4 regions of the Macrococcoides bohemicum genome follow, and region 2 is predicted to be linked to each of the others. Evidence: predicted binding sites of a transcription regulator. Region 2 holds the regulator's gene; each other region holds the start of a gene.
What was found. The regulator Rex, encoded in region 2, represses fermentation and respiration genes when NADH is low (regulators of the CRP and FNR family bind a similar motif). The targets are predictions, from matches to a motif close to TTGTGAAATATTTCACAA.
Positions count from the first base shown of each region.

Region 1 (8,411 bases), 690 kb from region 2:
CCATGAAACAATAGGCTTAATTGAGAGTTTAAAGTCTGATATCTCCAACTTAAAAACAGCCGTACATAGAGCGAACTGTAATGCTCAGATTGAATTTGAAGATAAATTATACACGCCATCAGAACTCCTGGAGTCTCTTAAAATCGAAAGAAACATCGTTAACATGCTTGAAAATAACATTTCATTTGGATATGGACAGGAGCGAATTAAAGCAGTCGCTGGTGTTGGAATCGTTGAAGAAGGTATTGTCGATGAGCTGTACGTTCGTAGCTACATAGAGCAATTAGAATCCTCTGCTAACAATAAATCAATGTTAATCGATCGTTTTAATAATGAGTATACAATAGAAGTTGCGTTGAATAATCAAATATAATTATCTAATTTTGATATCATATAATAAGTTTAATCATATTCAATTAATCTATTTCCGGTAGAAAGTCCTATTTAGTCATCGAATGGAGCCGCTTTTCGTTTTACTTAACATTTACGTCTTACATATACGAAGTTTACGGAACTCAATTTGTGATCATTTAACTTTCGATGGGTGTAAACCAAAAACGCAGAATAGCTCGTTTTGCCTTTCAACTATTCAAAAGAGGATTAGACACTGTCTAATCCTCTTTCTTCATAAAATTTCATTGATTAATAATTACCTGGACACCAGATTCGACCATTTGGACAAGGTTTTGTCGTTGGTCTTTCAGTAGTTGCCTGTTCAGTTGTTGGCTCTTCAGTTGTTGGTGTAGTTACAGTATTTTCGACTTCAACGAATTTGATATTTTGACCTTTATCAGATGGTACTTTAAAAGAATCTTGCACATCAAATACTACTGAACCTCCTGGAGCTAATGCTGATGGTAAATTTGTAATATGTCTTCAATTGTCACAAATAATAAAACCCTCTATGCATTATATTTTGCATAAAGGGCTTGGGATTACAATTTCGCTATGAAATTTTTGGCAACCTTTAATTCGTATTGATTACATATATCGATCATTGACGCCAAATCAACTGAATATGGCATTTCACTGATGATTTCATCTAACTTTAATGGTACTTCCGTATGTATTGCTGCGAGTTGATGAGACAATCTTAATGCTTCAACTCCTTCATTGATTTTATTCTGTTGTCCTTTTGATAATTCTTCAATATGTTCAAGTACACCGTCAACACTTCTATATGTTTGAATTAACTTAAGTGCTGTTTTTTCTCCAATACCCTTTACACCAGGATATCCATCAGCAGTATCACCCATAAACGCTTTTACATCAATTAATTGCTTTGGCTCAATTTGATATTCTTCGATAAATCGAGCTTTATCATATTTATTGTAAATATTAAATCCTTTTTTTGTTAACCATACTTCAATATGCTCATCCAGTATTTGCAGCAGATCACGATCACCACTAATTACTTTTATATCATATGTGTTATCTAGTGCATGTGCTAATGTGCCAATGACATCGTCAGCTTCGAAATTTTGTATGCCAATATTATGAAATCCGAGTTGTCTTGAGATTTCCTGCACCATATCAAATTGAGGAATCAACTCGTCTTGTGGTGCTGGACGATGGGCTTTATAGTTAGGGTCGATTTCGTTTCTGAATGTTTTAGCCCCCATATCCCAACAGACTATTACATGATGGGCATCGGTGTCATGAATTGCACTTACAATATGTCTTACAAATCCTTGAACCCCATTTGTAGGTATGCCTTGCGAATTTTTCATATAGTTTTTGTGTAGACTTGTAGCAAAGAAGTGACGAAAAAGCAAAGCCATTCCATCAACGATTAATAAATTGTTCATTTTTGTTCTCCAGTTTCTATTTGATTTGGATATTTTGACACCCACTCCGAATAACTTCCTGCATATACTTTTACATTTTGGTCTAACGTCTTTAAACCGACATATAACGGTGTCGCGCTTAAGCCTGAACCACAATAAATAATGCTTTCTTTCCCTAAAACATTTTTGAAGACATTTCTTAGTGCTTCGTCATTTTTCGGCACACTATCTGCATACACTTCACTAAAAGGAATATTGATTGCTGACGGAATATGGCCAGCAATTTTATCCATCGGTTCAACTTCGCCAATATAGCGTTCATGAGCACGTGCATCAATAAGTACGACATCATCTTGAGGCGCCTTAATTATGTATTGGATATTATTACAGAAAGTGATGATATCTTTATTAAAATTTTGGTTTAATTCTCTATTTGCTAATTCCTCATATGTTTCCACCGCCATTTCAAACTCTTTGTCGGTGCATTTATATAATTTTAATGTAGCATGCTGTTTTCCATCTATTGGATCTTTTGTCGATTTCTTAAACAGTTTCAAATCTTCATATCCTTCCTGAATAAGAAGACATTCAAGACCTACAAGATGACAGAGAAATACAAATCGAGTGCCATAAAAACTATTGCGATTATCGTATCCTATTATCATCTTACCCTGAGCAAATGATTCCACAATATCAATGAAATCATTTAAATCAGGTAATGGATGTCGTCCACCTGATATTGGATTGTTACCCATTAAGAATGAATGAATATACGCTGCACCTTCAATTCTTTCCTCTTGATAGTTTTGAATACTTTGTTCTAAGTTGTCCATTATGCCTCGACAATCAAATAGTACTGCATCATTATTTTGTACCAGTTTATAAGCTTCTTGTTCTGTTATCCATATTTTCATGACTACACCTCTATTTTTTGAATCGCTTCTGAAACTTCTTCTTTTAAAGTATTGTCAATTTTTTGCTGCATTTTTTCGCGCATTGTTTGATGCATCATTTTATTTTTTTCTTCAATATAATTAGACAATTTTATTGCATTGTCGTCAATAAGCTTCAAGATTTCATTTTCATACATTTCAATTACATTAATTAAAGTTTGCATCGTTTTCTCGTGTATTTCATCATACAGTTCAGTTTTCAGTGTCTGATGCATCAACTGCTTCTGCTTAATATTTCCTAAGTTTATTATATGAATTTCATCAGTTAGCTTACTAATACTTACGTCATTAGGATTTAGTAATTGATCTTTATATTGTAAATCTTCATAAATCTCTTGTTGTTCTAATTGCTTCGATAATACTTGACTTGCCTGATTGAAGTTCAACTGTACTCCCTTATTTAATCTCGGCATAATCAAATATAAGTCTTCATTTAACTTTTGCTGAACAGCATGTAAATAACTTTGATGTACTATAGACAAATCAGAAGAGGTATTGATTTCTTCTTTTAGGACGTCATACAGCTGTATTTTCATCTTGTCTTTAAGGTAAGTTGTTTGTTCTGTCAAAATATCTTTTACTGAACGTATTACATTATCTTTTACAGTTAAATCGATTGGACCAGAGGTTAACCACTCCGAATAACGTTGATTTCTAATTTGTATTTGATTTTCGTACTGATCAAAATTACTTACAAGTACTTTTGCTTTTTCGTATAGAACAGAAGTCTGATGATTAATTTGCTTGATTTTCTGTTGTTTACTTGTTGTATTTACAAATTTTTCAATTGCAGTTTTAAAGGTAGTAAATTTCTCGTCATAAACTTTTAATGCATTCCGACTTGAAACTGGATAAATTGGATCATCAATTTTTAAAGTTTGTAATTCACGCGTTAAATAATCGACAACTGAATTCAATTCCTGTTCATCTTTTGCTAAATCTACTGCATTAATAACAAAGAAATTCTGACTATCTTCGTTTATGATTTCTACTTCATTTAAATAAGATAGAAATGCTCTGTCTTTTTCAGTATAGACGTGATTGTAATATGAAACATAAATTAACAAATCGCTATCAGCAATTATTTCAGTTGTTTCTTTTGTATGTCGGCTATTCGTACTACCTGTTCCTGGTGAATCAATAATAATCTTATCTTTTAGAAAATCATTTTGGATGCCGAGGGTTATCTTCTGTACAAAAACTGCGTGTGCATCAACAGCAGTATACTGTTTTATTTCATCATCGTTCACTTCAATTGTTGTGTGGTTATCTAAATACTGTGCATATAAATCATAATTTTGAATAATCGCTTCTGCAAAATTTCTGTTCTGTGCATTTAACTGATTAAGTTTTCCTTTAAATCGTTTAATCCACTGACTAATTGTTGATACTTCAATTGTTGACGTTAACATCATGTCATTTAAAGATTTTAATATGTCTTTTTCTAACTTAAATGTGACATAATTCTTATCTCCATGTTGAATCTCAGTAATTGAAGCCGTCGTTGGATTCGGAGAAGAAATCAATATTTCTTCTTTCAAAAGCGCATTAATCATCGCACTTTTACCCGCACTAAATGCCCCAAATACAACAATTTTAGTTATATTTTTATTCAATCGTTCAATTTGTGCATTTATTTTCTCTATATCTGTCTTGAAGTACGTAACATCAGACAAATGTTGAAGTATTGATTTACTTAAATTTAAATCCTCATTTTCAATGGTCTCTATTTTATTAATTTTTGAAATTTCTGTAGGTTTTTCATCACGCATTTCAAATGTCACATATTTTCTATCAATTAATTTATCCACTGATTCATCAACATGAATATAATAGTGTAAATAGTTTTTAGTAGTGATTGACTTTAAAAATGATTCATTCTCAAAATATTGATCAAACTTCACAGTTTCTTCACTATTCTCATTATCTGTATTTAAAATAGACATATTTATATTTTTTATGAACTGATCATGCCATTTCTTTTGCTGGTTAACAATCTTGCGTTCGATGAATAATTTTAATTCCTCTGAATAGATTAATACATAATCATTTGTGATAGATGTTTGTTGCTTAATTAACTGCTTAACATCATCTTGTGAAATTTTAAAAACAAGTTCATTTATTATATTTGGATTACTTAAGTATTTTGAGAATTGACCATAATATTCTTTAAGCTGAAATGTAATTTGTTTCTCAATCAGTGCATTCAGTGATACAACAACTGTTTCCACTTTTTCATCCTGAATCGCTAGCAATTTTGCTTTTTTACCAAATAGTCCTGGTACTTTATAGTTATCTGCAAATGTTTCGAGCATCTCACGATTTTTCTCGCGCATTTCAAATGGCATTAAATAAGCATTTTTAATAATATCTTTCACACCATTTAACAATAACTGTGCGTTATTTGCGTCAGTTAATATCGCCTGTTCAGCATTCATTACTACATTAGCACTTGCTTTCTGGTAGGCAGTATCTATTTCATCTTCTTCTACTTTCATTAGTGAAAGTAGATTCGTTTTAATTTCATTCAGATAATGTATTTGTGCCGATTCAATATATTCAATCATGCGTTCAAAATAACGATCTTTGTTAGTTTCTGCATTGTGTGCATAGCGCGTCATTAAAGGAATAACTTTAGCTATCTCATTATTAGGATCGTCATAAATAGTTGTATATAAAATATGATCTATTTTTAGTTGCCAACGTTCAATATTATCATATATAGCTGTTTTAAAATCCTCAAATGATAATTCTTCTTCCTGATGTTTATCAATCTGGTTTATTATCAACACGACCGGGACATTTAATTGATTTAATGCTCTAATCTGATCAAAGTTTTTTTCAGAATTAACATGATTATACTCAACCGTATAAAAAACAACATCACTAATAAGTAAAAATTTCATTGTACTTGCTTCATGGTTTTTAAATGTCGCATCAATGCCAGGTGTATCTTGTATAACGGTACCAATATCAAAAAGTTGCGATGATTTATAAATCTCAACAGATTCAATATTATGGTTAAATGTATTCACTCTTTTTATATCTTCATAATGATTTAAATCACTATATGTATGATTATCAAGATTGATACGTACATTTTCCTTATCACTAATAATAATCTGAGCCGTATTACTAGTAGTAGGAACTGGTGAACTCGGCAAAATATGCTCATTAAATATATGGTTTATTAAAGATGATTTCCCAGAAGAAAAGTGACCGATAAAGCTAATAACGACTTGTTCCTGATGCATTTTCTTAATAATTTCATTAATTTGTTCAATTAAAATCACATTGTTTGACTTCTCTACTTCCTTTTTCAATTGATATAATTGCTTGATTTGTTCATGATGTTTCATAACATACCTCATTCATATATATTTATTTGTGAAATTTTTAACGAAAATAAAAAAAAGTGTGATATTTATCACATTAATAAACTTTGTACTCTATTATTATAAAGAAAGAAAAGCTATTAAGAAAGGGTGTTCATTATGGCAGAGGATAAAAATTTAAATCAATCACATGATCCGATTCAGGTCAATGAAGAAGTTCATCACGATTTAGATTTAAGAGGCACAATGGCGTCAGTATTATTTTTAGGCGCTGTGTTTGTAGTAACATGGTTTGCAATTTTTATATTATTTTTGGAACGTGTATAGGAGGGGAATATTTTGCATAAGTTAGAGAAAATTTGGCTTGGATTAGGTATGGGATCACTTGTTTTATTTTTAGGTATTATTTTTGTTTCTGCAATACATAGCGGTCATGAGCCAATTGCCAGTGGTCGAGAATTTATTGACCCAGAATTGATTGATAAAGATGAAGTATTCAGCAAACCGGGATTACATAAAGTTGAAGGTAAAGATTGGGATTACGAATTAGTATTCGTAGTTTCCGCATTTAACTATAACCCAGGTGAAGTTGAAATTCCAAAGGATGCAAAAGTAAAAATTATCGCAACAAGTCGCGATGTAGTTCACGGTTTTGAAATTGCTCAAACAAACGTTAACATGATGATTGAGCCAGGACACATCTCAACATTCGTTAAAACATTCGATAAAAAAGGTGAATACTTATTATTATGTAACGAATATTGTGGTACTGGTCATGCAGACATGAAGTCAAATATTAAGGTGGTAGATAAGAAATGAACGCATTCAAATTAGACAGCGGCGCATTTGACGATCGCTCTACTTATAGAAACCATCACGCTGAAGAAATGGCAGAACGTGTAGAAATGGACCGTAAAGATGGTAAATTAATTATGGCACATATGTATGTAGCAATTGTGTGTTTAATTATCGGAGGATTGGCTGGTCTTCTACAAACATTAGTACGTTCAGGACAATTAAAATTACCAGCTGGTATCGGATATTATCAAATTTTAACAGTTCACGGTATTATTTTAGCTTTAGTTTTAACAACTTTCTTTATTATGGGATTCCAGACTGCTGCAATCATTAGAACTTGTGGTAAGTTATCTCCTTTACAAAGAAAATTAGTTTGGTTAGGTTTCTGGATAATGTTACTAGGTACTGCAATGGCAGCTACAATGGTATTACTTAATAAAGCAACTGTATTATATACATTCTATGCGCCACTTAAAGCACATGTTATCTTCTATGTAGGTATGGCATTAGTCGTTGTAGGTTCCTGGATTTCTGCAGCAGGACAAATCATGCGCTATGCACAATGGAGAAAAGAGCACAAAGGTCAAAAATCACCGTTACTTTCTTACATGGCTGTTATTAACAATGTTATGTGGATTGTATGTTCTATCGGTGTTGCAGCAACAGTATTATTACAAATGATTCCTTGGTCATTAGGATTAGTTGAACGTATCGACGTTTCACTTAGTCGTACATTATTCTGGTACTTTGGACATGCATTAGTTTATTTCTGGTTATTACCAGCATATATGTCATGGTATGCAGTCGTTCCAAAAATTATCGGTGCTAAAGCTTTCAGTGATAATTTAGCACGAATGAGTTTTATGTTATTCTTATTCTTCTCAATTCCAGTAGGTATCCACCATCAGTTAACTGAACCTGGTATTGATGTTACTTGGAAATATGTTCAAGTTGTATTAACATTTATGGTTGTAATTCCATCATTAATGACTGCATTTAGTTTATTTGCAACATTTGAAGCATATGGACGTAAAGTTGGTTCTAAAGGATTATTTGGATGGATTAAAACTTTACCATGGAATGATGCACGTTTCGTATTACCATTCATCGGAATGGCAGCATTTATACCTGGTGGTGCAGGCGGTTTAGTTAACGCCTCAGCTCAAATGAACCAAGTAGTACATAATACTATCTGGATTACAGGTCACTTCCATTTAACAGTAGCAACAGCAGTTATCTTAACGTTCTTTGGTACAATGTACTGGTTAATTCCACATGCTACAGGTCGTGTAATGACAAAAGCAATCAATAGATTAGCAATTATTCAAGGGGTTATGTGGGCAATTGGTATGTCAATCATGTCTGGTGCAATGCACTATATCGGATTATTTGGTGCGCCACGTCGTTCTACTTACTCTGAATATGGTGGATCAAAAATTGCAGCTGAATGGATTCCTTACCAAGTAATGCAAGCAGTTGGAGGTACAATTTTATTTATCTCTATTATCTTAGTAGTTATCGTATTCATTCAGTTAGCA
Region 1 covers NZ_CP054482.1:1,343,461-1,351,871, forward strand. Annotated here, with positions in the region: gene HT586_RS06885 (hypothetical protein) at 1-373, shown strand, start outside; gene HT586_RS06890 (hypothetical protein) at 643-819, opposite strand; gene HT586_RS06895 (5'-3' exonuclease) at 936-1,808, opposite strand; gene HT586_RS06900 (sulfurtransferase) at 1,805-2,701, opposite strand; gene HT586_RS06905 (dynamin family protein) at 2,704-6,099, opposite strand; gene HT586_RS06910 (cytochrome c oxidase subunit 2A) at 6,235-6,402, shown strand; gene HT586_RS06915 (cupredoxin domain-containing protein) at 6,415-6,894, shown strand; gene HT586_RS06920 (b(o/a)3-type cytochrome-c oxidase subunit 1) at 6,963-8,411, shown strand, end outside.
Region 1: HT586_RS06910 (cytochrome c oxidase subunit 2A) is a predicted target of Rex. The motif match lies at 6,126-6,143, and genes of this name have one in related genera.

Region 2 (8,411 bases):
TGCTTCCCCAATTGCATATAATGCGCTCATTCATTAGCCTCCTTTAGGTCATATTTTGTAAATTTAAAGTACACCTGACCTGATTCAGTCGATGTGCGAATTCCTTTAGCATCTTGAGATGTAAAGATACGCGTTGTCATTACTTTCTCTCCGTCATTGATAAAGATTTCTATGGACGAAGTATCAACGAATATTTGTAATTGCTTTAAATCTTCATCTAATACAACTGAACGGCTATACCCATCAACACCTTCTGGTAATTGCCCACTATCAAATCGATCCAGCGTGATACGTTTCTCTGCTTTGTTATATGTGATCATGGTACTTTCTTTCTTAGATACACGTAACTCTATATAAAATTCTGTTGAATCATTGTCCAGAACATCAACGATTAATTCATAGTGCGTCCCTTCATAAGGATGAAGTTTTACATTCTTTTTCGTAGCATAACCTTCTGCCGTTTCTACGTTACCACGTAATGATTTAAGTGATTCCACCGGACGTTGACGTAACTTGTTATCTTCTATCGTTAATACGCGTGGAATTGTTAAACAGTGCGCCCATCCTTCTTTATCGGTTGGATAGCCTGTATCAGGTAATCCCATCCATCCAATTAATACTCTGTTTCCATCTTTATCGAGTGTTGTTTGAGGTGCATAGAAATCAAATCCATGATCCAGTTCTATAAAATCACCATGTATCATTTCGAATGTCTCTTTGTCGAGTTTACCGAGCACATAGCCAGATTGATAAATGTTCCAGAACTGATCCTCATATTTATCCACGCCTTGTGGGCAGAATAATAATACATCCGTATTATTCAATTCAAAATAATCCGGACACTCCCACATATATCCAAAGTCTGTGTAGTCAGTTTTTAACTCAGAGATAAATGTCCAGTGTTTTAAATCAATTGATTGATATACAACAACAGTACCTGTCTCATCGGTTCTTTGTGCGCCAATCACGGCATAGTAGTATCCATTTTCAAACCATACTTTCGGGTCGCGGAAATGATCTGTATAGCCAGATTGTGGACCACTAATAATCGGTGTCTCATCCTTTGTAATCATGCCGTCTTTATGCAACGTGGCAATCATCTGATAAGGTATGCGTTCCCATGCATCTGTACGATGATTGCCTGTATAGATTAGTTTCAGCGTATCATCTACAACTAGTCCGGAGCCCGAATAAGCACCATGACTATCAAACTGTGTATCTGGACGGAGTGCAATTCCTACATTTTTAAAAATTGCAAGATCATCACTTACGGTATGATACCAGTACTTCAAACCATGTACGGGTCCTAACGGAAACCATTGATAGAATAAATGATACTGTCCGTTAAAATAAGCAAATCCATTTGGATCGTTGAGTAATCCCGTTGGTGGCTGAATATGAAATAACTGTCTGTGAGGAGATTGTTTCGTCTGTTCTATTAATTTTAAATATTGGTCTTCAGGGAATGTTTCTAATCTTTGATATCGTTCTTCTCGTGTCCATTCAATCATATTTATACTCCTTTTTGGTACCGGTTCCATTCTATTTAGTGTCATTTTATGCTTGTACTGCTTTTTTGTCAACGCTTTCTTTTTCTTCTAATTCAAACGACATTTCCTGAAGTAACGGCACCTCTTTTTCGTCAATTAAATCGAGCATTGATTTAGCTGCTAACACGCCTGTCTCAAAATAGGGAAATTTAATCGTCGTAATCATCGGCGTCACAATAGATGTCGTTTCATAACCGCCAAATCCAGTTATCGATAGTTGGTCAGGTACTTTTAAGTTTTGCTGTTGGGCTGCTTTCAATACACCGAGTGCAATATTATCTGTTGCACAAATAAGTGCATCATATTTATCTACTAACTGCTTTGCAGTTTCTGTTGCATCCTGAAGTTTAAAAGTCGTTTCGTATATAGGGATGGTTTGACCAAACCCTTTAATTACACCTTGTTTTCTTTTTTGACCCACTGCAATATCAGTTTCAGGTACACCAAGATAAGCAATATTTTGATATTCGAGATTTTTAAAATATTTACCGATATTTATGCCTGCTGCATAATCATTCTGAATAATTGAGTGGATATGTTTATCTTGTTGACCAATAAGCAGGAAAGGTTTATCTAATGAATCGATGAGTTCAATATGTTCTTCAGTTAAAGTCGTAGCCAACAGAATGATACCATCTACTTTACTCGTATGAAAAGTCTTAATCGCATTTAACTCTAAATCAAGTGATAGATCAGTATTGGCAATTAAAGTTTGATAGTTTTGACGGCGTAGTGTCGTTTCTATACCGAGTAACGTTTCATTAGAAGCATATGAATTTAGACGGGGTACGATAACACCTATCATGTTGGTGCGTTTCGCTTTTAAACTTTGTGCAAACTGGTTAGGCTTGAAACCCGTTTCCTGCACAATTTTATCAATTTTCTGTCTCGTCTTCTCACTTACTGAACCACCGTTTAAATAGCGTGAGACGGTGCTTTTTGAAACGCCAGCGAGATTCGCAATATCTAATATATTATTCATGCTGCCACCCCTTACATATTGACTTTATTTTAGCATGTTTTAGAAATTCGTGATATAAAGAGAGTGTATTGATCATTGAATATCTAATAGGAGACTTTATGATTATCAAAACAAGACAACCTTCCTCTTCTTTGCTTCAGTTACACCACCTCAAAGGACGCAGTAGTCTCGATTTATCCGATTATGAATTAGAATTAAAAGGCTATTACGGCGAGCAACTACTTGATCGTATTGTTAGTCGTGTAGATTTCGGAAATGCATTAGTCATTCAGGATTTACGATTGTTAGATGGTAAAACAGAACGACAGTTCGATACAATAGTAATCGTGAATCAAAGTGCATATATATTAGATGCGAAATACTATACCAGGGATTCTCGTTATCAAGATGGCAAGTTCTATCACGGTTATAAAGAGATTGAAAATCCTGATTTACAGATCAGCAGATCTGAAACTTTTTTAAGGAATTATATATGGAAGCATTTCGGCGTGAACTTTACAGTAGTGGGTTTTTTTGTATTTGTAAATAATGATGTGACGTTTAGAAATGACAGCAGACATCCACGCTTGTTACACGCAAACGAATTACAGTCATCATTTCATGAATTAAAGATGCACCCTGTAATGGAAGTTGACTATGATATTGCAGAATCACTTGTGAAAGCTCATCGATTAGAATCAATTCATAGTGTTGAACTGGATATTTCAGAAGCTGTGTTTTTTAAAGGTTTGAAATGTCCGAAATGTGCTGTTGTGCAGGACGTAGAATTTTCTAACCTGTTAAAGATGCCATGTTGTCATGAAATTTATCGTTTTAATGATGTGATGTACTATGCACTTAAAGAATATTGTGCAATTCATAAAGTGAGCAGTGTGAAAGTTGGTAAATTTACGAATTTTATTACGGGAAGTGATAGGAGAAACTACAAAATCGAGCGTTTTATCAGGAAAAATTTAAAACGTACTGATAAAGAAGGTACATATCAAATTTGAGTTGGATATTAATGGGTATAGATGCACACTTCTGTTTCCATGTGGGCATTTGTTTGAAGTTTCTTCCTGTTCGTGCACACTTCTGATTCCATGTGGGCATTTGTTTGAAGTTTTTTCCTGTTCGTGCACACTTCTGTTTCCATGTGGGCATTTGTTTGAAGTTTCTTCCTGTTCGTGCACACTTCTGATTCCATGTGGGCATTTGTTTGAAGTTTCTTCCTGTTCGTGCACACTTCTAGTTTGTTGTGGGCATTTGTTTGAAATTTTTTCCTTTTCGTGCACACTTCTGATTCCATGTGGGCATTTGTTTGTAGTTTTTTCCTGTTCGTGCACACTTCTGTTTCCATGTGGGCATTTGTTTGAAGTTTCTTCCGTGAAATATCAAAAAACTAACCACTCTCCAGAGTGGTTAGTCCATTAGTTCTTCTTCAATTAAACGTTGTTCACCTTTTAAAAATTGGCGATATCCAATCTTACTAATTTGTATGCTCACTTCATATAACAACAACATCGGGAATGAGAACATCAAATATGAAATTAGATCCGGCGGTGAAATTAATGCAGTAATCACAAATAAAGCAAAGTATGCGTATTTTCGATTTTTCTTTAAGAACATCGGTGTTACAATTCCAAGTCTTGTTAGAAATAACAGCAGTATCGGTAGCTGGAACAAGAATCCGAATGGAATCGTAAATCTCAGCATTTCATTGAAATACTCCCTGACACCGATCATCTGATTAACCCCCATCTCACTCGCAAGTCCAATGGTGAACTGAATCAAATAAGGAAATACATAAAAATAGCTAAAACTGAGTCCTAATAGAAATAAAATTAAACTGATTGGAATGTATGATAATGTTGCACGACGTTCTTTAGGATGTAATCCGGGTGATATAAATGCCCATAACTGATATAAAATGACGGGCGATATAATGATCAATGCAATAATCATTATCACTGTAATATAAATCGTTAATGGATCACTCACTTTAAAATAATGTAATTCAATACTTTTAGGTACATCATCTTTTGTTAAGAATTTTGTAACTGGTTTACCAAAGTAAAATCCGACTGCCGTCCCTGCTACTAAACAATAGAGCACGACCATAATGCGTTTACGCAACTCGTCCAAATGCTCAACAACGGTTAAATCATCTTTATTCATCTAAGGAATGAACCTCCTCATAAAAAAACGGCAAACACTGTCGCCGTTTTGAATTTCTAAATTATTTTACGTCTTTGTTATCTTTGTCATGGTCTTTCATAATACCATCTGTTGCATCTTTAAATTCTTTTAAAGATGTGCCCATCGCACGACCGAATTCTGGTAATTTCTTAGGTCCGAAAATAATTAACGCGATAATCCCTAAGAAAATAGCAATTGCAGGTGATATCATACCAACTGTATTTACAAATAACATCTATTTTACCCCCTAATGATTTTTCATAAAGAATATTAGCGACTGTAATTCAACACCCAAATCAATGTGATGTACATGCACCCCATTTGGCACTGTTAAACGTTCTGGTGTAAAGTTTAATATACCTTTTATTTGTGCTTTTGTCACTCTATTTGACACATCTTGGGCAACTGCACCTGGTACAGTTAATATTACAACTTGAATGCCAGTTTCTTCAACAATTTTTTCGAAATTCTTCATATCTTCAACTGTTATCTTACCAATCGTCTTACCGATTGAAGTTGAGCTTGTATCAAAGGCTGCTGTAATCTTCATGCGATCATTGATCGAGAAGTTATAATTAACAAGTGCAGTTCCCAGATTCCCTACCCCAATAATTGCAACTTTTGTAATCATGTCTTGCTGTAAAGTTGTCTTAAAAAAGTTTAATAAAAAGTTAACGTTGTAGCCATATCCTTTTTTTCCTAGCTCACCAAAATAAGAAAAATCTCTTCGTATTGTTGCCGAATCAATTTGTAAGCCCTCACTTAGCTCCTTACTACTGACTCTTTCTACATTTGAATTATATAACGTATTCACAAAACGATAATATAAAGGAAGTCTCTTTAGTGTGGCTTTAGGAATCTTTATTTCGTTCTTTGACATCCTACTCACCTGTTTCAAGTAAATTTGTGATAGATTTCACATCACTTTTGATTATATCACTTAACGTATTAATTGACTATGTGAAATTTCACAAAACTGATTAAAATATTCCCACCTTATCGTACTTCATGTACAATGAAAGTGAGGTGAAATAACTTGATATTATTACAAGCAAGCAATTTAACTAAATCCTATTCAGGTGAAAATATATTTTCGAATGTGAAATTCGAAGTTAAATCTAACGACCGTATCGCTATCGTCGGAAGAAATGGTGCTGGTAAAACCACTTTAATGAAGATTCTAGCCGGGACTGAAGATTACGATACAGGTAATCTTTCAATGTCTAAAAATATCAGACTCGGCTATCTTACTCAGCAAATGACTTTGAATGCAGAAGGAACCGTCTACGAAGCGATGAAAAAGCCGTTCCTTCATCTTGAAAAAATGAAGCAGGAATTAGACAAAATCGCTTTGTATTTAAGCGAAGAAAGTCATAATGCGCACACGGATGCATATCAGGAGAAATTAACGAGCTATGAGAAATTACAACAACAGTTTGAAGCTCAGGATGGCTATCTTTACGAAACTAAGATTAAAACAGTGCTCTCAGGTCTAAACTTTAAACCTGAAGACTTTGATCAGAAGATCGATACATTTTCAGGTGGACAAAAGACACGTCTTGCTCTTGCTGAAATGCTACTTCATAATCCAGACTTACTACTACTCGATGAACCTACTAACCATCTCGACATGGATACAACTGCCTGGCTTGAAAATTATTTATCGACGTATGATGGTGCCATCGTGATTATCTCACATGATCGCTACTTTTTAGATAAAGTTGTGAACACAGTATACGATGTGGCATTAGGTCAAGTTCAAAAATATGTCGGTAACTATTCTAAATTCATTGAGCAGCGTGATCAATTTTACGAAAAGATGCAGGCACAGTATGAGCGACAACAGGCTGAGATAAAACGTCTGGAAACCTTTGTTCAAAAAAATATTACACGTGCGTCAACGAGTGGTATGGCGAAATCACGTCGTAAAGTACTTGAGAAGATGACTAAGATTGATATTCCGAAACAAGACGATCACTCGATGAATTTAAGATTTAATATTCAGAAGGAAACAGGAAATGACGTCTTACGGATCGATGACCTTGCTATCGGCTATGATACGCCACTTGCTGAACATTTAACCTTAGATATAAAAAAACAGGATGCTGTTGCATTTATCGGGCCAAACGGTATCGGTAAAACAACGCTTATTAAAACTATTGCTAAACAATTAACCGCACTGCACGGTGACATTAAGTATGGTGCTAATCTTTCAATCGGTTATTACGATCAAAAACAGGCAGAATTTTCTTCAAATAATACTGTACTAGAAGAATTATGGCAGTACTATCCAACGATGCCTGAAAAAGATATTCGTACCGTACTGGGACGCTTTCTATTCGTTCAGGATGATGTTAAAAAGATTATCAATGACTTATCAGGTGGAGAAAAAGCAAGATTACAACTTGCTAAACTTAGTCTTGAAGAAAACAATGTGTTAATCCTTGATGAGCCGACTAACCACCTGGATATTGATGCAAAAGAAGTACTTGAAGATGCACTTATCCATTATCCCGGCACCTTGTTATTTGTCAGCCATGACCGTTATTTCATCAATAAAATAGCGACAAAGATATTCCAGATGACTGATAAGGGTGGAAAGCTATTCCTCGGCGACTATTCATATTTTATCGAAAAAGAAGAAGAACGATTAGCCCACGAAAGCTTAGTCGAACAGGAGTCAAAGCAAATTACTAAAGAAACGACCAACGATGACTTTAAAGCGAACCAAAAAGAAAGACGTAAACTAGAACGTCAATTAGAAAGTACAGAAAAAGATATTCAGCACCTGGAAAGTCAAATCAGTAGTATCGAGGAACAGCTTACGCAACCAGAAGTATTTAACGACCATGAAAAATCTCATGCTTTAAATGAAGAACTCATTACATTAAATCAAACACTCGAACAAAAAGTCGAACAGTGGACAGAATTAGAATTAGCATTAGAAAATTAACCGGCATAGCCGGTTATTTTTGTACACAAAGTTATGCACAGCAAAAACCCTTTTATTTCACTAATCCACAGAGTTATCCTAGTTATCCACAGAAAATGTGTATGATATTATGATTAATTTCGTGTAATACTCCCTATTGACATTGAGTTATACACATTCTGTGCACAACTTGTGTACAAGTACATGTGTTCGCGTAGATAAAATACAGACAAATTGAGAAAAATGAATGCTTAATTTTATATGTAAGTGGTATATATATATTGTAGAAATTTTATTCAATCAGACACCATCATATTTAAAGGGGTATATATATGTATCGATTTCCACGGAGTTGTTTAGGAAGTATTATTCTATCGGTTATTCTTTCAATCATTTTAACGGTACTGTTAAATGGTTGCGTCGCTATAATGCATTAAAAAGAGGACAAAGTTTTCACTTTGTCCTTTTTATTATAATTCAATATTTGATCTTCCATTTAAATTCATTCCAGCAAACTCAGATTTAATATACTGATAATATGCTGCTGCACCAATCATCGCTGCGTTATCTGTGCATAATTCAAAGCGAGGTATCATCAATTTAATATTCTTTTCTTCACATAGTTGCGTCATACGTTCACGCAATCCTTTATTCGCCGCTACACCACCGCAAATCAGTAATTGTTTGATATTATATTCAGCTAATGCATCAAATGTTTTTTCTGATAACACATCAATTACACTCGCCTGAAAACTTGCTGCCACATCTT
Region 2 covers NZ_CP054482.1:2,031,455-2,039,865, forward strand. Annotated here, with positions in the region: gene HT586_RS10660 (carbohydrate kinase family protein) at 1-30, opposite strand, end outside; gene HT586_RS10665 (glycoside hydrolase family 32 protein) at 27-1,511, opposite strand; gene HT586_RS10670 (LacI family DNA-binding transcriptional regulator) at 1,558-2,532, opposite strand; gene HT586_RS10675 (nuclease-related domain-containing protein) at 2,631-3,524, shown strand; gene HT586_RS10680 (hypothetical protein) at 3,533-3,871, opposite strand; gene tatC (twin-arginine translocase subunit TatC) at 3,934-4,689, opposite strand; gene tatA (twin-arginine translocase TatA/TatE family subunit) at 4,751-4,945, opposite strand; gene HT586_RS10695 (redox-sensing transcriptional repressor Rex) at 4,958-5,590, opposite strand; gene HT586_RS10700 (ABC-F family ATP-binding cassette domain-containing protein) at 5,747-7,663, shown strand; gene tsaD (tRNA (adenosine(37)-N6)-threonylcarbamoyltransferase complex transferase subunit TsaD) at 8,113-8,411, opposite strand, start outside.

Region 3 (8,411 bases), 960 kb from region 2:
TGGTATTGATAAATCTTTATGCTTAAAGAAGTATGATCCTGCTACTAATACATCAGCACCCGCTTCAATACAAGTTTTAGCAGTAACTTCGTTTACCCCGCCATCAACTTCGATCTCATAATTAAGATGATATTTTTCTTTATAATCTTTTAAAAATTTGATTTTCTCAATACCATTATCGATAAATTTCTGACCTCCAAAGCCTGGATTGACAGTCATAACAAGCACAAGATCAATATCTTTTAGAACAGGTACAACGGATTCAATAGGTGTACCTGGATTTAATGTAACACCAGCTTTCTTCCCTGTGTCATGAATCATTTGAATTGCTCTATGAATATGATTTGTCGCTTCAACATGTACGGTAATAATATCGCTACCCGCTTCAGCAAAGGTTTGAATATATCGCTCAGGATCCTGAACCATTAAATGTGTATCAATCGTTAAATCAGTAACTTGTCTAATTTGATTTAAGATTGGAAAAGCAAAAGAAATATTTGGAACGAAATTGCCATCCATCACATCAAAATGTATATAATCTACTCCTGCTTCTTCCAGACGCTTAATTTCCTGCTGTATATTTAAAAAATTACAAGATAGTAAACTTGGTGCTACTTTCATCAGTATCTCACCTTTCTCGTGTCTATTTCATTTAGCATTTGCTGATAATGTAAATATCTTGTTTCTAAAATTTCTCCATTTTCAACACCAGCTTTAATTGCACAACCCGGTTCATTGATATGCATACATTCTCTGAATTTACATTCATTGGCACGTTCAGCAAATTCGATAAAGCAATATTTTAATGTATTTCTATCAAGATTATCTAAATCTAGTGAACTAAAGCCCGGTGTATCAGCAATATAGCCATAATCTAATGGAATTAATTCGACATGTCTTGTCGTATGTTTCCCTCGATTAAGGGCATTACTGATGACTCCGGTATTCAAATTTGCATCTGGTATCAAAGCATTGATAAACGATGATTTACCTACGCCTGATTGTCCAGCGAGCACTGTGATACCTTTTATTAAATCATTAAAGTTTTGTTGTTCTAGATTTGAAACGAACATTACTCCATATCCAATACGTTCATAATAATCTAACTGCGTCGTAATAAAACTAATTTCCTGTTCATTTAATAAATCTTTCTTTGTCACGAGAAGGACAGGTTCTACATCATAAGATTCAATAATCGTAATAAATTTATCTACTAAATTTAAACTAAATTCAGGTTCTTTTGCACTCATCACAATTATTACGCGGTCTACATTTGCAACAGGCGGTCGCACCAGTGCATTTTTTCTTTCATGAATCTCAAGAATGTAACCATCGTTTTCGTTCTCTATTTGAAATGTCACGAAATCACCGACATATGGTGTTATACCTTTTTTTCTGAAATTTCCTCGTGCACGGCATTGATAAATTGCGCTATCATCTTCACTTTTCACATAATAAAAACCGCTTAATGCTTTAATAATTTGACCTTTAATAATATTCACCTCTTATATTAATGTCTTTTCGGAGCATTTAAATATGCATAGAATAAACCGATAAATAGACCTCCACCAACATAATTACCCAGTCCACTAAATAATAAATTTCTGAGCATAGGTAAGATGTTCTCCGAGTTAAATTGATAAAACAGGGAACAGATAAACATAACGCCATTAGCGATAACGTGTTCATATCCCATATATGCAAATATCGTCACACCGATAATCATAGCAACCATCTTTGGTAATGCTTCCTTAAAATGCATCGTTACGATTATAGAAATATTGATAAAAAAGTTGGCTAATATTCCGCGAATAAAAATATCAACACTTGATAAATGGAGCTTCTTATCAACAATCGTATGCATTAACCCAAGCATATCATTTGATACTACTGTACTAAATTTTAACAGACTAAACAACAATATACCACCTATCATATTACCAAGAAAACACAGCGTAAACACAAGCAGTGCACGACGCACTGTCACTGATTTATAGAAAATACCAACTGTAAAATACATAAAATTACTCGTTAGCAGCTCCGAATAGGTAAATATAATAAAAATAAGCGCAAAACTAAAGGTGATCCCACCGATAAGACTTGCTAGTTCTGCGCCAATATAAGGCGTAAAATCAATGCGCGTTTTCCAGGTAAATATAATCATAAGTCCGATAATAAAACCTGCCATTATCGCTCTAAATATATATCTGATAAAAAAATCTTTTACAAGGCTTTCTTTCGTTAATACGGTATCCTGTATCCCATCCATTAACTTTCTTCCGTAAAAAAATTTTTCGGTTTCCGGAAAGTTAAAATTACCTGATTCAGATGATTGGTTATTATTCTTCATATCTTTTCTCCTTATGTGATATTTTTCACAATATAATTTTAATGCATTCTCACTAAATATACAATAACTATTTTTCATCAAAAAAACAGCAAGACAATTTGTCTTACTGCTGTTCAAAATTATTAAATTAATCAATACGTTTCATCGGTATTGTTTTAGTCATTGGTGTAGTAAGTGGTATCGTTTCATACATCACTTCATTTGAAGGTAGTTCAAACCACTTCACCGGTGATGCGGTAAATCGTTTTATAGCAATCTTCCATTGAAGGATAAGACGCTCATACCATAACAGATCGCCATCCAGTAAAACTTCATCTTTAAGTACTACAAATTTAAAGTCACTTATAATACGCAAATTATTTGTACCATACGGTCTGAACTGCTCTTTCATCTGTTTTGTTTTAACTAAAGTTCTGGCTATGCTCTTAACGTAGTAATTGACATTCTGGTGCATTCTAAACCCTAATATTAATTGAACTTTAAATATTGAGTCAGTATTAAAGTTTTCTATACGATAGTTAACCTGAAACGGTTCGTCACTAACCTTTACATTTACAAACCAATAAACATCAGCACGTTTAGGACGACCATCTAATATAGATTTAATCACTTGTTTCTCTATCATACGATCTTCTTCATTCGTCGTTAAGTAAACTAAATTAGTCGCAAATTTTGGGACACTACGATCTTGTTTTAATGACTTTAATTGTCCTAAATATTCATCGATCGCAACATCATGTGACTGTTTGTCTTTTATCAGATAACCGTTATACCAAACAATCATGACAAAAATGATCAAACATGAAATAAGTACTGCTACATAACCACCATGCATAAATTTTGCAAGGCTTGATATAAAGAATGCAAATTCTAAAATAAAGAAGAATCCAATCGTTTAATATAATAACAATGTATTGACTTGTTTCTTTTTAAGATAATAAGAAAGTAAAATTGTTGTCATCATCATTGTGACTGTAATACTTAGACCATAGGCTGCTTCCATATTTACACTTGTTTTAAAGTAGAGGACAACAAGTATACATAAAAACCAGATGACTGCTGTCACAGATGGAATATACATTTGACCTTTTACTGTCGAAGGATATTTAATATCCAGTTTAGGCATAAACTTTAAATGAATTGCCTCAGAAACTAAAGTGTATGCGCCGGTAATCAAAGCCTGCGATGCGATTATCGCTGCAAATGTCGCCATTAATACACCATAAAGAATGAAAGACTCAGGCATAATCTGAAAAAATGGATTTATCTCTTCAAGATGTTTTGTATCACCAATATGCTGAATCGTCCAGGCACCCTGTCCAAGATAGCTTAAAATCAACATTATTTTTACAAATGGCCATGTGTAGTAAATTGACTTTTTACCGACATGTCCCATATCTGAATAAAGTGCTTCCGCACCAGTCGCACATAAAAATACTGTCCCTAATATCAATAACCCCATCTTATTATCCGGACTAAATAAAATTTTTATACCAAGTAAGGGATTAATAGCTTCTAAAACAGATAAATCCTGAACGAGCTGAATCATTCCGAATATCCCCATCATCGAAAACCATAATAGCATCACTGGTCCAAAGATTTTGCCGATACTTCCTGTACCAAATCGTTGTGCAAAAAATATAGCTGTAATAATCGCAATAACAATCAAAATTATATTATTTTGATCCGATGCAAAACTATGATAAAAATAAGGAATTTCCTGGAGTCCTTCAATAGCTGATGTTACAGTCACTGCAGGCGTCAAAATACCGTCAGCAAGTAATGCCGCTCCTCCGATAATAGCCGGCACAAGTAACCATTTTTTCTGTTTACGTACGAGTGTATATAGACTAAAAATACCACCTTCACCGTGATTATCTGCACGCATACAAATCATCACGTACTTTATTGTTGTCAGCATCGTGAGTGTCCATATAACAAGTGATAGACAGCCTAAAATATATTCTCTCGTTAAATGCGCTAATCCTCCATTAACAGAAACGATTGCTTTCATTACATATAAAAGTGATGTTCCGATATCACCGTATACAATGCCAAGTGCGATTAACAACATCCCTATATTCACTTTTTTTTTCTGATTTACATGCATTATTGCACCTCTAATCATTTACTTATCGATTTTAGCCGATTCTTGCATTTTACTCTCATTTAAGTGATATTACAATAAAATTTTTATCACTTATTGATTACCAAGTTTCTCGTTTCTTCGTTCAATATTTTTATATGTTTTGCTAAGATTTTCTTTGTATTCCGGCTTTATTTCCAAATCGTATTTTTTAAGTAACTCTCTTTCTACTTCCAGTTTTATTCTATCTAAATGTGACTGACTCGTTCGGCGATAAATCTTATAGTTGAAGAATAATATCGATAACATCAAGATAACTAGACTAGAAAACCCTAGTATCATCATTAATTGAAGATGATCAATCATCGTCTGAAATTGATCCTGCTTTTCAATAATAAAATCTTCTAAGTTTTTAAATGGTTTCGTAAAATATATCATAAATAATCTCCCTTATTATTTTCTTATTATTTTATAAATGTACTAAATATATGTATGATATTACTATAAATGAGGAATGGAGTGAAACAAATGACAAAAACAATAACATTAGACGCAATACAAGATGCAATTAATACTGGAACAAATGCAGTTATACTAGATGTAAGAGAATTGGATGAATTTGTAGCCGGCCATATTCCGGAAGCGACTCATCTTCCACTATCAGATATTGAATCACAATCTGTTGGACTCGCTAAAGACGTAGAATATATTATTATTTGTAAAAAAGGTGGCCGAGCAATGCAAGCTGGTCAGTATTTGGAAGATAAAGGTTACAATGTCACTGTTGCAGAACAAGGTATGGATGACTGGACTGGCGAAGTAAAGATAGAAGATTAAAAATAACCGTGCTCAATCGAGCACGGTTTAAAAATACTAATTTATTTAGTACGATCAATATTCAGACGAACATTATTTATCACCATACCTGATTTTACACGACCTGGTAACTTCGTACGGTCAACAGTAAAATCTTGTGGTGGCACATCATAATCAATTTCCTGAGCGAAGTATTTCATTGTTTCTTCCATAATGATGATTGTCATCCATTCCCCAGCACAGCGATGATTCGTATAATAATCTCCTCCACCTTGAGGAATCAAATCAAACGGACTACCATCCCAGTTATCAAAACGATATGGATTAAATCGTTCTGGTTCACTAAATGTATCTTCTCTATGCAACGTACCAAATACATCTAATATAATCATCGTGTCTTTCTTAATCTTATAGCCATCAAATTCTATATTCTTAGCAGCTTTACCCGGCAAGAAAGGTACGAAAGGATAATAACGACGAACCTCCTGTACAAACTTATACGCATAATCATTATCATCACGTGCAACACGCGTTCTTTCTCCTGGAAACTCATGCATAGCAAGTACTCCGTAAGCAACAAATCTATTTATTGCAACAAGCGGTCGAATCACATTCATTAAATCTACAGAACAAAGTCTTGAATCCATAGGTTTGCCGTTCATATCTTCCCAATGACTGAATTCATATAAAGCACTTCCTGGCTCTGGATGAATCTTACCTTTACGTGTCTTAATAATTTGCTCTTCTAAGAAATCTTCTACACGTGCGCGTGCTTTCTTAGCTTCACGATATCCTTTATAAGGTGAACCGATTGCTCCAAATGAATCAATCATCTTATCCATATCCATTGCATGTTGTTCAATATTTTCAGGTGTTTCAATAATACCTGCCCATCTAAATCCAACTTTTGTTAATAAAATAATAGATTCTTTATAGACATTAACTTCATCCATCAACTGCATACGTTGTGTATTCTGGAACCAGTAGTTACGTGTTAATTTACGTAAATATGTTAAATTTTCATCTGTCATTAATGACATAAATAAAGCTTTTCTATCAATGTGCTTTTTACCCGTAGTTGTATGTATCGCACCTTTACCAAATAACGTCTTTACTACACGTGGTGGTAATGTACCAGATCTTTCAATTTTATCATTATCATAAAATAATTCTGCAGCTTGTTTACCGCTAATAACAACAGCTTGTTTACCCCCTAGAACACGCGTTTCAAATACATTTGAATTAAATTTTTTTGTACGATTCTGAATATATTCATATCCTTCTTTCATAATCGTTAATGTATTGTCAAGACCTCTATCTTTTGGCATTCTTTTCGCCATGATGATTCCCCCTAATAAGTATTATTTATCTATACCCTAAATTACAAAATTTTAACTTAAAATAATTCGTTTTGCTTCTTCCATTATTGCATCACTTTCTGCGTTATTCGTTAAGCGTATATCTGGTTGCACTACAAATTCTTCCTCTGTGCCATATACGAATACAAAGTCATCAAATTCAATTGTATAAAAGATGTTCGCTGCACCGAAAGAATGCTCACCTATCTTCTTTGCATTACTTTGTGATGCAAAGAACTCTGGACTTCCTTTCGTTAACGATGATATTAAGATAATATCAGCTTCATATTGATGCGACTTAATACCACGCGCATAACGAAGATCTAAAATAACAGGTAAATCATGAGGATATGTAACCGTTTCATCAAAATTATAAATCGTAACAATCTGATAACCGTTATAGCTTTTTACTGTATTTTCTGGAAAATGATTAAAGTACTGGACATCAAATTTATATTCTTCTTCTCCACGTAAAAGAGTGAGATTTGATTGTTTCGCAATAATATGTGTCCAGTCCTGGTTATTATCATCTTCATGAAATAACAGTTTCTTGTATCTTGATTCAAGAATATTAATTTCATCATCACTCATTTTTGTTATAACATCCCCTACAACGAGACGATTATCATCATTTACTTCTATGACGATTAACACTTCACCTTGTTTTATTACGAAAAAGCCATTATGTCCTACCATATCTTTGTGAAAGAAAAACAAGCTTTTTATTTGTAGTTCAGTTAAATATTCCAGCATAATCTGCTGAAAAGTGTAGTCATTGTTCGGTGCTAGATTTTTGATAATTTTTAAATATAAAGTATTTGTAGCATCATCTGATAAATTAAATTGTGATGATATTTTATCTCTCACTCCAGAGAATATTTCGTGGTAATGGTATGACATGTAGTGACCCCCTTGTGTGTATATTTAAAATATAGGTTTAAATAATAAATATTACAAATAAAAAGCATAAAAAAGACGGCATAAAGTGAATTTACTTAGCCGTCTTAAATACTATTCAATTTCGTCATAATCGACTTGTTCCTGCAAATACGTCTTGCCATCAATTTTAATAATAATCGCACCTTGTGTATCTGGTTCAACTGTAAGCACTAATCTTTTCTTACTTTCTTTTGTTGTTTCATAAGATTCATAAATCGTTGAAATATCATTGTTTTTATCTTTAATAAATATCTCGACAAGTTGAGGCATCTTTTGGGTAGCAGGTGGTTCTGCAGGTGGTTCTACAGTTTCGCCTTCTTCGTTTGTTTCAGGTGCTTCTGTTGATGGTGTTACTTCTTTGCCCTTATATGGAATATTAACTGTTCCGATGTACTTCTTATCTTTTTCTTCTGGTGTTTCAGTAGTGACTTTCTCTTCTGTATTCTTTTTCTCTTTTCCTTTTGATACTTCAAAATTAATCGTTGATCCGTAAGGGAACTTTATGTTACGGACATTCTGAGAAATAACATCACCTTTTGATACGTCATCAGAATAAATTACTTGTACCACATTAACGACAAAGCCTAATTGTTCCAGTTCAGCTTTGGCTTTTTCAAAAGAAAGCCCGGTATAATCCTGAACAAATATTTCCTCAACACCTTTTGATACTGTAAATACAACGGTAGTATCTTTAGGAATGACTTCTTTGTTTGCTTTAATATTTTGTTTAATGATTGTACCTGATTTTTCATAATTATAAACGTGTTTTACTTTTATAGATTTAAAACCTTGTTTATCTAGTTTTTTCTTAACTTTAGAAATATCCTGTCCGACAAATTCTTCAAACATAAACTTTTTAGAA
Region 3 covers NZ_CP054482.1:1,072,217-1,080,627, reverse strand. Annotated here, with positions in the region: gene rpe (ribulose-phosphate 3-epimerase) at 1-624, opposite strand, end outside; gene rsgA (ribosome small subunit-dependent GTPase A) at 621-1,496, opposite strand; gene HT586_RS05585 (formate/nitrite transporter family protein) at 1,511-2,350, opposite strand; gene HT586_RS12595 (KUP/HAK/KT family potassium transporter) at 2,478-3,077, opposite strand; partial or broken gene HT586_RS05580 (KUP/HAK/KT family potassium transporter) at 3,084-4,424, opposite strand; gene HT586_RS05575 (hypothetical protein) at 4,551-4,874, opposite strand; gene HT586_RS05570 (rhodanese-like domain-containing protein) at 4,965-5,273, shown strand; gene HT586_RS05565 (cytochrome P450) at 5,315-6,592, opposite strand; gene HT586_RS05560 (hypothetical protein) at 6,644-7,510, opposite strand; gene pknB (Stk1 family PASTA domain-containing Ser/Thr kinase) at 7,622-8,411, opposite strand, start outside.
Region 3: HT586_RS05585 (formate/nitrite transporter family protein) is a predicted target of Rex. The motif match lies at 2,364-2,381, and genes of this name have one in related genera.

Region 4 (8,411 bases), 690 kb from region 2:
GATGAAAATAAGGCTTCAGCGAAAGCGGATGAATTGAGGAAGAAAAAGATTAAACTCATTATTTCAGCTTTATTATCATTACCGTTATTACTAACAATGTTAACGCATCTGTTTGGTATCCATTTGCCGCATATATTTATGAACCCGTGGTTCCAGTTAGCGTTTGCTTTCCCGGTACAATTCATTATTGGCTGGCAGTTCTATGATGGAGCCTATAAAAATTTGCGTAGTGGCGGAGCGAATATGGATGTGCTTGTTGCATTAGGTACAAGTGCTGCATTTTTCTATAGTGTTTATGAAGGGTTGAAGACAATTAATAATCCCGATTACATGCCACATCTTTATTTTGAAACGAGTGCGGTGTTAATTACATTGATATTGTTCGGTAAATATCTTGAAGCAAGAGCGAAGTCACAGACAACGCATGCACTATCTTCATTACTTAATTTACAGGCAAAAGAAGCAAGAGTGATAAGAGACAATAAAGAAATAATGATACCGGTTGAAGACGTTATCGTTGGAGATACATTGATCATCAAGCCGGGTGAGAAAGTACCGGTTGATGGAGAAATTATTAAAGGTCATACATCTATAGATGAATCGATGCTTACAGGCGAATCGATTCCTGTTGAGAAAACTATCGGAGCAAACGTCTTTGGAGCAACGATGAATAATAACGGTAGTATTACGATATGTGCAACGAAAGTAGGTCGTGATACCGCATTGCAATCTATCGTGAAGATCGTTGAGCAGGCGCAAGGTTCAAAAGCGCCTATCCAGCGTCTTGCTGATATCATTGCAGGATACTTTGTACCAGTAGTGATAGGGATTGCGATTATAACATTTATTATCTGGATGATATTTGTGACGCCTGGTCAGTTTGAACCAGCATTAGTGGCTGCCATTGCAGTACTGGTTATTGCTTGTCCTTGTGCTTTAGGACTAGCTACACCAACATCTATTATGGTTGGTACCGGACGTGCAGCTGAAGCAGGAATTCTCTTTAAAGGCGGAGAACACTTAGAAAGAACACATGAAATTGATACGATTGTATTGGATAAAACAGGTACGATTACAAAAGGTGAGCCTGAAGTAACTGATTTTACAGGCGATGAATTAACACTACAATATCTTGCAAGTAGTGAACAAGCTTCTGAACATCCATTAGCAACCGCCATCGTAAAATATGCAAAAGAAAAAAAAATAGAATTATTAGAAACTAGTCAATTTAATGCAATACCTGGCCATGGTATTGAAACAGTTATCGATAACCATACCATACTCATCGGTAACAGAAAGCTAATGACAGATCATCACATTGATATTGATTCAAGTATCAATCGAATGGAGCAATTTGAAGCAGAGGGTAAAACAGCCATGCTAATTGCTATCGATAATGAGTTACGTGGTATTGTAGCAGTATTAGATACAGTGAAAGATACTGCAAAACAAGCTATTGAAGAAATGAAAGCAATGGGCTTACAAGTTGTGATGCTGACTGGAGATAATGCGATTACAGCTAACGCCATCGCGAAATCTGTCGGTATTACAGAAGTCATTGCTGAAGTGCTGCCAGAACAAAAGTCTAATAAGATTAAAGCGCTGCAGGATGAAGGAAGAAAAGTTGCTATGGTAGGAGATGGTGTGAATGATGCGCCAGCACTAGCATTAGCTGATATCGGTATCGCAATTGGAACAGGAACAGAAGTAGCGATTGAAGCAGCTGATGTTACGATTCTAGGCGGAGAGCTTACACTAATACCTGAAGCGATTAAAATTAGTCACGCAACGATTAGAAATATAAAACAAAATTTAGGATTTGCATTTGGTTATAACATTCTTGGCATACCAGTTGCAGCCTTAGGATTGCTTGCACCATGGATTGCAGGCGCTGCTATGGCTTTATCATCAGTAAGTGTTGTGAGTAACGCCTTAAGACTAAAAACTGTTAAAATAAAATAGAACATATAAAATACTAAAAAGTGAGGGAATTATTATGGAAACAATTCTTAAAGTAGAAGGTATGACATGTTTACATTGTAAAGAAGCGGTAGAAGGTGCAGTAAATAAATTAGATGGTGTTAAATCAGCTGCAGTTGATTTAGAAGCAGCAAATGTAACAGTTGATCACGAAGAATCAGTAACTGTTGATGCAATGAAAGAAGCCATCGAAGATCAAGGATATGATGTAGTTAAATAATATATTTATAAGTATCATGTTCCGTTATGGAATATGATACTTTTTTTGTTTAGAAGAATAATATTTTATTTTTTTCGTATTTTATTTTTAAGTATTTTTACCGTATATACTTTATTTAATATCATTTTTATACATATCTTTTATCAATCTTTCATCAAAATTTGATATGCTAAATGTAAGTATAAAGAATGAGGATATCTACTATGATTGAATTTAAAAATATATCAATGCAATATAAAGATACGATAGCTGTCAATAATTTAAATCTTACCATTAGCTCAGGGGAGTTTGTTAGTATACTTGGGCCGTCAGGATGTGGCAAGAGTACTACCTTATTTATGCTTGCAGGATTACTACAACCTACAGCAGGAGAGATTATCATAGACGGTAAAGATGTAACGCATTTAAAGGTTGATGCACGCAATATTGGTATGGTATTTCAGGATTATGCACTTTATCCACATATGACTGTCTTCAATAATATTGCCTTTCCACTGAAGATGAAACGATTATCGAAACGTGTGATAAAAGAAAAAGTAGAATATGCTGCAAAGCTAGTAGAAATTGATACATATTTAAACCGTTTACCAAAAGAACTATCTGGTGGACAACAACAACGTGTTGCAATAGCACGAGCTATTGTCAGAGAACCAGAAATATTATTATTAGATGAACCTTTATCAAATTTAGATGCAAGATTAAGAGTATCGATGCGTGAGGAAATCAGAGCGATACAACAGCGTTTAAATATTACGACGTTATTTGTTACGCATGATCAGGAGGAAGCCTTGAGTATAAGTGATAAGATTGTCATGCTGAACGAAGGAAAAATGATGCAATACGATACACCATATGACATGTATCATCATCCAAAGCATGTGTTTGTTGCCACTTTTATCGGACGCCCACCTATGAATATATTGAAATTAGATGAGCAGCAATCAAAGCAGTTAAATCCAGATCTAAATATCGATACTGATACAATGATCGGTATTCGCCCGGAACACATTATCATCTCAGAACAAGGTTACTCAGTGATTATTAAACGTATTGAACTATTGGGGAAAGATATCGTTGTTACTGCCGAGGATGCACAAGACAGGCAGATAAAATATTATGCAAATACTAATCCATTAATAGGAAAAAAAGTATATTTAACAGCTGCTTTAGAAAACATTCATATATTTGATTCATATGGCAATCGCTAATAACGCCTCTCATACTTTAGACCTATATTGATTGGAATGAATTGACAAATAGAGGTTGTGGAAGTAGTATTAATGAGTATTGAATTTATCTAAATAGGAGAGATTACGATGACAACAAAAATGATCAATAAATTAATCGCAACTGCAGCTGTTTCTACAGTATTATTAACAGGGGTAAACGTTGCTAAAGCAGATACAGTGACGACAACTAAAACTACGACTACTACAACTGTAGTAACAACTGTTACAAAAGCTGATGAAGTAAAAAGCGGAGAAATCAAAGCAGGTACAACAACGACTACAACTAAAGCGACACCAACGGAGCGTGCTACGAAAGTAATAGAACCTTATTATAACTATAATGGTTATACTTCTCGTAACGCTGATTTCGAATTAGATAAATACTTCGTACAAGCATTAAACTACGGTAACTTTAAACTGAATAATTTATCAGTTACTAAAACACCGACTATTCAATCTAAACCTGTTAAATCTATGGTAAATGATACTGTAGTTTACAAAACTAAAGGTGCAATTACGTCTATGAGTTTCCCAGTTAAAAAAGGAGTTATTAAAAAAACTGATTTCTTAAAAGCACATGCTGCAAATACTTTAATTAGTGATAAAACTTCAAAAAGCAAGAATTCAGTAGCAACTTTCAAAACAAAAGTTGGATCTTACTCAGCAAACTTTGATAAAGCTGGATACTTAACTTCAGTTAAAATTAATCCATCAGTAGTAACTTATACAAAATAATAATAATAAAGAACTAGGGAGACGATTATTCGTCTCCCTAGTTCTTTATATTTTTATTTATGTGCTGCAATATGCTTTGCAGTAGATTTGTGCGTTACGAGAACAGCAACTTTAGCGACAATCGTTGAAATTATCACAGCACTAATGAACCATGTCGCAAAACCAACGATAATACTAAGTGGCCAGTTAGCAGTTGTACTTAACATTCCCCACGTAACAAGAATTGAACAAAGACAACCGCTCATACCAAATATTGCACCACGACAAACGTGACTAGCAAGTTCATCACCAAATTCAAAACCTGCAATGACCATTGATAATAAGAAGACAGCAGGGAAAGTAGCGAATATACCCCCAAAGTCTTTCCATGGTATAATACACGACACGAAATAACTGAATGCTACTGTAGAACCACCGATTAAGAATTTAAGCATTAATACTTTTGGTTTCATAAAGAGGACTTCCTTTTAAATGTTTTTTAATACAAATAATGCGCATGAAATAACGAACCAACACCCGATAGAGAATGCAGCACCTTTTTTAAATCCATGTTTTGTTACATAGAGTGAAGTGAGTGCGACAGTAAAGATACAACTTGTAATACCCATGATCGCACCGCTACTTAAGTTCATTGAAGCATTAACTAATTCATCGCCGCTATGGTCAACTGATAAAGAAAGGATTGCTGCCAGGAATACAGCGGGCATTGTAGCGATAATACCACCAAGCTTTCCACCGACTTTACCAGCGATGATGGAAGCGGCAGTTACTGCAATACCACCAATGATAAAGCGCAACAACAAACCGGTAAATGAAATACCGAACATATAGATCATCTTCTTTTCTGAATTTTAACGTGATTTCTTTCACATATTAAGATACGCCCATTCTGTGGTGTTGTAAATAGATAGCATTTATATATCATAGGATTGTCACAATTGAATAAAATATGAACAGCCCTCACCTATGGATAGGTGAGGGCTGTCTGTTTAAACTTCTGTATTCTCAACTACAGCGTGTTTATCATTAAAAATATCTTTATTGAAATTACCTAAGAATTTAGAAGTTAATGTTCCTGAAAGCATACTACCATTTACATTAAGCGCAGTACGTCCCATATCAATTAATGGTTCAACTGTGATTAATACACCTGCAAGTGCAATTGGTAATCCCATCGATGATAGAACGATGATAGCAGCAAATGTTGCACCACCACCAACACCGGCTACACCGAATGAACTGATCGCTGTGATAATCGCTAATTGTACGATAAATTCAGGTGAAAGTGGATTAATACCTGCAGTTGGTGCAATCATCACTGCAAGCATTGCAGGATAGATACCGGCACAACCGTTTTGACCCATCGTCGCACCAAATGATGCTGACATATTTGCTGTTGCATCATCAACACCTAAAGCATTTTTTTGTGCAGCGATATTTAAAGGAATTGTTCCAGCACTAGAACGAGATGTGAAAGCAAATGCTAATGTTGGGAAAACCTTTTTTAAATATTGAATTGGATTTAATCCTGTTAATGTAATGATAAGTAAATGAATGATGAACATTGTTCCTAAAGCAACATAAGATGCTAATACGAATTTACCAAGTTCGACTATACCCGCGAAGTTTGTACTTGCAATCATATTTGCCATTAATGCAAGTACCCCGTAAGGTGTTAAGCGTAAGATGATTGTTACAAGTCGCATTACAACAGCAAATACAGCATCAACCATGCTTGTAAACATTGCAGCTTGTTCAGGCTGCTTTCTTCGAACCCCAAGTACTGCAATGCCAACTAAGAATGAGAAGATAACGACAGCGATTGTTGAAGTAGGCCTTGCGCCTGTCATGTCCATAAATATATTGCTTGGAATAAAATTGACGATACGTTGTGGCATTGTCTTTTGTTCCATCATATCGAATTTCTCTTGAATTTCAGTACCACGTGTTTTTTCGTCCTGGCCAATACTTATCTCTTCAGCACTTAAATCAAACAATAATGCGGAAGCAATACCGATAGTTGCTGCAATTAAAGTAGTAGTAATCAATATACCGATTACCCAACTGGCCATCTTACCAACTTGATCCGTAGTATTTAAATTAATAATAGAACGGATGATAGATACCATTACAAGTGGCACAACAATTAACATTAAAAGTTGAACGTAACCACTACCGACAATACTATACCAGTCTAGCGTACCTAAAGTTACTTTAGAATCAGTGCCGTAAGCGAATTGAAGTCCGACGCCTAATAAAATCCCTAAAATCATACCTGTGAAGACACGTTTAGAGAAAGAAACATGTTTCTTGTTCATGAATAAAAGTATTCCTATGAGAATACTAAGAATTAAGACATTTAAAAAAATAAACCCGTTATCCATTGGTTTATACCTCCATAAATAGTGAATTTAATTGAACTTTAGGATAACATTGAAATTAATGATAAACAATAGTATTTGCGGAATTTCCATAAATAGATAGAATAAAATTTTAGAAAATAGGTGTAAAGATATGAATGATATCCATAAAGTATATGCATTTGCAAGTGAGATTGAACAACTAAAAACGATTCAACGAAAAAGTGATACGTTAGATGGAAGATATGAAAATAGTGCTGAACATTCATGGCAGGCAGCACTTGTTGCGATGCAGTTTGAACAGTTCTACCCTGAACAAGTAGATATCAATCAGGTGATCAAGATGTTATTGGTTCACGATTTAGGTGAAATCTATGCAGGAGATACATGGGTATTTGATGATCAGGCGAAAAGTGATTCGTTTGATCGAGAACTTGAATCTCTGAAGAAAGTAGTTTCAATGTTGGATGAAGATAATCAGAAGGGCATAATAGATCTATGGACTAACTTTGAACGTGGTGATAATCATGAAGCAAAGTATGCGCGAGTTATTGATGCATTAATCGCTTTGATTAATCTATATGAAGTAAGTGAAGAGGATTACAATCCATATAACCTGACTAAATCACAAGTGACAAGTAAAAAGATATTTATTAAAGATGATGCGCCAGCAATGTGGGAACTCGCTGAAGAAATTATTGAGAACTGTGTTCGGAAAGGATTGTTGAGGGATGAGTGAAATACTGAAAGGCTCTATACAATTCGGTATAGACAAACCAATTCCTTATTTTCAAGTCAGTGATGAACACAGAATTAGATTTGGTTATGAAAGGATGAAAGGTAGTTTAATTAAACAAATTATTACGGAAACTTATGCTAATGACAGTTTTAATATGGAGTTTTTATTGAGTGTCATTGAAGGTCATTATATTCAAACTGAAAAAACGAATTTAGGACGTTATTTTAAGATTACGAACTGGAAAGAAGTATTTCATAAAGGTGAAGAAGATGTTGACTACATCAATGTAATCGTAAAAAATATCGATCTTAAACCGTTAATTAAATATATTACGAATGTTGTTTGTGGAAATGAAAGAGAGTCATTTATAATATTTTATTCATCGGATAAAATAATTTATATATGTAATGATGTAATCGATATTGTCAGTCATGATACGAAGTTTATTGAGGATTTTAAATCAAAATATGAAGGTATTTATGACACGTATTGGGTAGGTAGACCTTACGTCGAATAAAATACTGGCAATGAACACATATAAATCGCGTTTATAAACATTTATAACCAAATTTAAGTCATTCCATAAGGGATGGCTTTTTGTTGACGTTTTTATAGATTTCCCATACGCTAATAAAAATCAAAAAATTTAGATAATAAGAAAAGAGGACGAACATGAACAGACTATCTATTAAAGTTGATGAGCGTATTGAACTGGTACAAGCAGAAATTTTTCATGGGAAAGATTTGTATAATGTGATTGATCAAAATAGAGAGCACTTAAGAGCGTTTTTGACTTTTATAGATATAATCACTGAACCTGCACATGAAACTGCATTTATTAAAAAGATGATGAATGAGTTTGCGCAAGGAACAGGGCGCTTATTTTTGATATTTGTTGATGGAGAATTATCCGGAACATTAGATTTACATGCGATTAATCAAGGTTTTAAGAAGGCGGAAATCGGTTACTGGTTGAAAAAAGATATAAATGGTCAAGGGATTATGACGAAATCAGTAATTGCTTTATGTGATTTTGCTTTCAATCAAATGGGTTTGAACAAACTATCGATCAGTGCTGATGTTGACAATATAGGTAGTAATAAAGTTGCCGAGAAAGCTGGATTTGAGTTTGTTGGTATGGATAAACA
Region 4 covers NZ_CP054482.1:368,309-376,719, forward strand. Annotated here, with positions in the region: gene HT586_RS02005 (heavy metal translocating P-type ATPase) at 1-1,962, shown strand, start outside; gene copZ (copper chaperone CopZ) at 1,997-2,200, shown strand; gene HT586_RS02015 (ABC transporter ATP-binding protein) at 2,404-3,408, shown strand; gene isaB (immunodominant staphylococcal antigen IsaB family protein) at 3,517-4,164, shown strand; gene HT586_RS02025 (DUF3147 family protein) at 4,218-4,616, opposite strand; gene HT586_RS02030 (DUF3147 family protein) at 4,632-4,991, opposite strand; gene HT586_RS02035 (L-cystine transporter) at 5,154-6,548, opposite strand; gene HT586_RS02040 (HD domain-containing protein) at 6,679-7,263, shown strand; gene HT586_RS02045 (hypothetical protein) at 7,256-7,780, shown strand; gene HT586_RS02050 (GNAT family N-acetyltransferase) at 7,936-8,411, shown strand, end outside.
Region 4: HT586_RS02030 (DUF3147 family protein) is a predicted target of Rex. The motif match lies at 5,019-5,036, and genes of this name have one in related genera.